2 regions of the Neisseria sp. P0014.S009 genome follow, and region 2 is predicted to be linked to the other one. Evidence: predicted binding sites of a transcription regulator. Region 2 holds the regulator's gene; the other holds the start of a gene.
The links. Region 2 encodes sigma-54, which starts transcription at its own class of promoters, with help from an activator protein. Its sites were predicted from a motif close to CTGGCACGCTTCATGCTT; they were not measured.

Region 1 (3,113 bases), on a different contig from region 2:
GCCGACCACTACTACACCGAAGAAGAAAGCCACCTCCTCGCATGGCTGGTTGAAAACCACCTGCTCATGTCTACCGTTGCCCAAAAAGAAGACATCCAAGACCCGCACGTCCTCCAAGCCTTCTGCCGCCGTATTCCCACACGTGAATACCTCGACGCACTCTACCTGCTTACCATTGCCGACATCCGCGGCACCAACCCAAAACTTTGGAACACATGGCGCGCCAGCCTGCTCCAAACCCTCTACCACAGCACCGCCGCCGTTTTAAACAGCAAAAAACACGATCCCGAACGCCTCCCCAACCGACGCGAACAAGCCGTGGCCGACCAACTCACGCGTGCGGCCGTTCCCCTCAAAAACCAACAAAAACTCCGCCGCATCCTCGGCAGCGCATACTACGTCCGCCATCAGACACGGGAAATCCTCTGGCACACCGCAAACCTCGCCTACGACACCCAAAGTCCGGCCGTCCGCAGCCGTATCCTTCCCCAAAGCAACAGCCTTCAAGTCATGGTGTTCATGCCCAATGGCGACCGCCTCTTCGCACGCCTCTGCCGCATCTTCAGCAGCCACCGTTTCGACATCCAAGCCGCCCGCGCCTTCATTACCGAGCACGACTACATCCTCGACACCTTTATCCTGCAACTTCCCGACAATCTCCCGCCCGAAGAATATCCCGACCGCCAAAGCGCACTCGAAGCCGAACTCAACAGCTTCATCCACGGCAATACCACCGTCCAAAAACAAAGCGGCCGCCCGCACATCAGCCGCCGCATCCGCCATATTCCTATTCCGCCTACCGTAATCATCACCCCCGAAGAAGATTATCCCGGCTGGCACACCATAGACATCACCGCCGTCAACCGCCCCCATCTCCTCGCCGACATCGCCGAGACCTTCTTCGCACACAACATCAGTCTGCGCTACGCCAAAATCACCACCTTGGATCAGCGCATTGAGGACAGCTTCATCACCTACAGCCCATCCCTCCAAGACCCGCAAACCCAAAACACCCTAAAACAGGCATTGATCGAAGTCTTGACCCCATAAAGGCTGTCTGAACATCTTAAAAACATAGGGTGAGCATTTTTGCTCACCCTAATCACATCCAAACATATAAACATCCTGAATATACCCTTCTAAAACACTCAAGAAATCCAAAGCCTTAAAATGCGAACCAAAACTTCCTTCTGACATAAAACTACATTCCAAAATCATAACTCAAATGAATATAATTCCAATAACAAATTTTCATTCATCTATTACACCAAACCCTCTTTAAAAATCCTTCCTTCCAAATTTTCTCCTTATCCGTATTCAAACAAAATACGCATACAAAATAAAACCTATAAAAAACAAAAAAACAAAAAAATAAAATAAAAAAATATTAAACTTACCGATTAATCCATAAAGATACCGCCCATCTAAATCAATTAACATATTATTAAACAAGCTTAATTTCTGACAAAAAACGTCACACACCCAAACTTATCTCCCTTTCCTGTCACAAAAAACACAAAACTGACAAAAAACGTCAACCCCCTATTTCCTTAAAATCCTGAAACTTTCAAACAAAACCTCATAAAACTTAAAAATTAAAAAATAAACCCAATAAAAACAATAAACAAAAAATAAAAAATAAATTTTTTAATCAATTTTGCGCACTTGGCACACAGACTGCTTGAAACAACACGTCCGATAAGGCCCAAGCCTCAAAGCAGCAAGCCCGACGGAAGCTGTATATTCCTTCTTACTTTATGGTTTACTCATAATACATAGTGCCAAGCACATTACGGACTTTTTACTTAAATTAAACATAATTATTCACACTTTCAAACTGGAGTTTTAATCAATGAAAGCAATCCAAAAAGGTTTTACCCTGATCGAATTGATGATCGTCATCGCGATTATCGGCATCTTGGCAGTTATCGCCCTGCCTGCATACCAAGACTACACTGCACGTGCCCAAGTTTCTGAAGCCATCACTTTGATGGAAGGTCAAAAGTCTGCTATTGTCGAATACTATGCAGATAAAGGTGACTGGCCTAAAGACAATAAAGCGGCAGGTATTGCAGCGGCTACTGATATTAAAGGTAAATACGTTGCTAAAGTTAATGTAGCTGATGGTGTTCTGACAGCAACAATGAAAGATAAAGATGTAAATAAAGATATCCAAAATGCAACTATTTCTCTATCGCCCGAAATTACTAATAAAGCAGCAAACTCCAAAGGCTCCTTCACTTGGACTTGTACTCCAGGAAAAACCAAAGGTGTAGATACAAAATTCTTACCTTCTTCTTGCCGCCCAGCTGCGAAAAAATAAGCTAGCTAATCTAATTTAAATATCTAACAAAAGATATTCGACTCAAAGCAAATCCCATAATAATTATGGGATTTGCTTTATAAAATAAAAATAAGAAAACGACATACTCAAAAAATGAAAAAACTACGCAACGCCCAAACCGGCTTTAGCCTGATTGAGTTGATGATTGTTATCGGCATCATCGGCATTTTGGCAGTAGCAGCTCTTCCCGCATACCAAAACTATGTTGCCAGAGCACAAGTAGCAGAAGGCATTATGCTGGCAGGCAGTATGAAAAGCTACGTCGAAGAAGCCTATGCGGATAAAGGCAGCTTGCCGCTTGACCTCAATATCAAGCAACTCGCTTCAGACGACAATAAAGTCGGTAACTATGTAAAGATTGTCCGTATTGAAGATAATGGCACTATTGTTGCCGCCATCGGTAATCAAGCCGCTGTTCCTGTGAAGAATACCGAAATCCACTTGACACCAAGTTTTGCAAAAACAGGTAGTACTAAAGGTACAACAATTTGGTCTTGCGGTGGCACCATGGATACACACTTCCTTCCCGTATCCTGCAAACAAAGCTTGTAAGCTTATTTCCCAAAACACAAAAATACATTGCGAAGAAAACCCCCAAACAAAGCCAAATACAAACGCGGAAAACGAACAAATCAAAAGAACAAAACTCTCCAAAACAAGGTCATTAAGAGCCTGAATCATCACATTACGAAAATAAATGCCGTCTGAAATCATTTTCAGACGGCCTCTTTATATCCAATCCTAATATGACATAAAACTTTTATCTTGA
Region 2 (3,113 bases):
CAAAATGACCGTGGAACAAAATATCCGCGCCATTTTGGAAATCAGCATAAAGGACAAAAGCCGCATCGATGCCGAACTGGAAAAACTGTTGGCAGATTTGAATATCGAGCGCCTGCGCAACAACCCTGCGCCGTCCTTGTCCGGTGGCGAACGCCGCCGTGTCGAAATCGCACGCGTGCTGGCCATGCAGCCGCGTTTCATTTTGTTGGACGAACCTTTTGCCGGCGTTGACCCGATTGCCGTCATCGATATTCAGAAAATCATCGAGTTCCTCAAATCACGCGGTATTGGCGTATTGATTACCGACCACAACGTGCGCGAAACCCTCAGCATCTGCGACCGTGCCTACATCATCAGCGACGGTACGGTATTGGCTTCAGGCAAGCCGGATGATTTGGTCAACAATGAACAAGTCCGTTCGGTTTACTTGGGTGAAAATTTCAAATATTGAATGCATATTTGACGGTATATGAGACCCTTATTTCAATTGAGGGCGGCTATAAATATTGGAATAATCACTAAAAATACAAATATAATACCTATAACCTAGTTTTTCAGACGGCCCTCCGTACAAAGGCCGTCTGAAAAACTATCCATACACTTCGAAAAAAACACTATGTCTTCACTCGTCCTTAAACTCAAACAGACCCAGCAGCTCAACCAGCGGCTGCAGCAGTCTTTGCGCATCTTACAGATGTCGGGTCTTGAGCTTGAGCGCGAAGTGGAAGACTGGTTATTAGACAATCCTCTGCTTGAGCGTCCGGAAAGCGATGAGTTTGCCGATAGCGGGCTCAATCGTGCCGTCACCATGCCGCGCGCAGGTCAGCAGTTGAGCGGCGACGATGCCGAAGATATTTGGAGCAACATCGCCGAAGAAGAGGATTTCAAACACTATCTGCATGCCCAAGTGTGCGAGCATCCGCTCTCGCAAGTGGAAGCGGCCTATGTTCATGTCTTGATTGATTTTTTGGATGAACAAGGCTACCTCACCGACAGCCTCGAAGAAATCATCGACCACACGCCGTTGGAATGGATGCTGGACGAAGAAGCCCTGCAAAATGCGCTGGATGTGTTGCAAACTTTTGATCCTCCCGGCGTGGCGGCGGCGGATTTGACCGAGTCGCTCATGTTGCAACTGATGCGTTTGCCGGCTTCTCCGGCCAGACAAATGGCCGCGCATTTGGTGCAAAGTTCGCTTCAAGACTTAGGCAAAAACCGCAAACAAAACGTTCTGCGTTTCCGTAAACTTTATCCCGATACCGACAGCAAAACCATAGAAGCCGCGCTCGATATGATTGCCGGGCTCAATCCCTATCCGGCCTACGGCTTCGCCTCTGCCACGCCTACGCCTTATATTCAGCCTGACGTTTGGGTCAAAGAGGGCAAGGACGGCTGGGAAGTCATCAGCAACGAAGCGGCTTGGCCGAAGCTGCAGCTTAATCAGGAATATTGCGACCTGATGAAATCAGAGGAAGAGGGCGCACCGGAGTGGAAGGAAAAAATCAACGAAGCCAAGCAGCGCATTGATTCTTTGGAGCTGCGTAAAAGCACGGTCCTCCGCCTTGCCGAGTATATCGTCAAAAATCAGGAAGATTTTTTCATCTTCGGAGAAATCGGCCTGTCGCCCATGCTGATGAAAGATGCCGCCGCCGAATTGGGTTTGGCGGAAAGTACCATCTCGCGTGCCGCTAATCAGAAATATTTGTCTTGCCCGCGCGGCCTGTTTGCGTTACGCTATTTCTTCACACAGGCAGTCAATGCCGACGATGACGGCGAAGGGTTCAGCCAAGGTGCAATCAAAGCCGTATTGAGCCAGCTGATTGAAAGCGAAGACAGCAGCAAACCCTATTCGGATGAGACCCTCGTCAAATTATTAAAACAACGCGGCATTGAAATCGCCAGACGTACAGTTGCTAAATATAGAGAATCATTAGACATCCCACCGGCACACAAACGAAAATTTACCGAGTAGATATATTCCGATCCGTTTTGACGGACTAACCAACCGAAGGAGCTGTATCATGAATCTGAAAATCACCGGTCTGAATTTTGATGTTACCGAAGCCATCAAAAACTACGTTTCCGACAAGTTGGCACGAATCAGCCGCCACGCCGACAACATCATCTCCGTGACCATCACGCTCTCGGTGGAAAAAGTCAGCCAGAAAGCCGAAGCTGATGTACATTTGGCAGGCAAAGATTTGCACGTTGAAGCGATTGAACAGGATATGTACGCCGCAATTGATGTTTTGATGGACAAGCTCGACCGCGCTGTTTTGAAACATAAAGAAAAAAGCGGTGATGTCCGCAGTACTGTCAAACCTGAAGCAGAATAAAATTTTTGTATGATAAAGGCCGTCTGAACATTCAGACGGCCTTTTGTTTTACTAGAAGTTTTAGACTGGCAATCTAGTTACTCACTTTTTCGCCATTCCATGGTGCCACTTTAAACAGCAGCAACATGCCCGGTATGCCCAAAGCAAAACACAGCCAGTAAAAATTAAAGTAACCCATCGCTTCAATCAGATAACCTGCCGAAGCATTGATAAATGTACGCGGTACAGCGGAAAGGCTGGTGAAGAGGGCTAATTGAGTGGCCGTAAATACTGGATTGGTTTCACGAGCCATATAGGCAACAAATGCTGCTGTACCTAAACCAACACCAGCTGCTTCTGCACCAATCACGGCCGCAAGCATCATTTGCTCTGTCAGTGTGATGGTTTCAAACTTGCCAAAATTTGCCAGCCAAGCAAAGCCTAGAATAGTAACCCATTGCGCCACGCCGAAAATCCACAAAGCTCTATTGATGCCGAGCTTTATCATCCAAATACCGCCTACAATACCGGCAATGACAGCAGGCCATAAACCGGCATTTTTGGCAATGAGGCCGATGTCGGTTTTGCTGAAGCCCATGTCCAGATAAAACGGCGTTGCCAGAGACGTTGCCATACTGTCGCCCAGTTTGTAGAGAAAGATAAACAGCAATACCAATATGGCCTGTTTGATTCCTTTGCGGGAGAAGAACTCACTGAAAGGGTCTGAAACCGTTTGGGCAAATGTACGCGACACAGATGGTGGAATGTCAGGTTCTTTAGCTAAAAACAGGGTCATCA

Region 1: ACTHS4_RS11035 (pilin) is a predicted target of sigma-54. The motif match lies at 1,666-1,683, and genes of this name have one in related genera.

What each region holds. Positions count from the first base shown of each region.
Region 1 is NZ_JBQCVS010000021.1:22,748-25,860, reverse strand. It holds gene glnD ([protein-PII] uridylyltransferase) at 1-1,050, shown strand, start outside; gene ACTHS4_RS11035 (pilin) at 1,853-2,323, shown strand; gene ACTHS4_RS11030 (pilin) at 2,438-2,896, shown strand.
Region 2 is NZ_JBQCVS010000008.1:88,179-91,291, forward strand. It holds gene lptB (LPS export ABC transporter ATP-binding protein) at 1-451, shown strand, start outside; gene rpoN (RNA polymerase factor sigma-54) at 617-1,972, shown strand; gene hpf (ribosome hibernation-promoting factor, HPF/YfiA family) at 2,022-2,336, shown strand; gene ACTHS4_RS07680 (AmpG family muropeptide MFS transporter) at 2,410-3,113, opposite strand, start outside.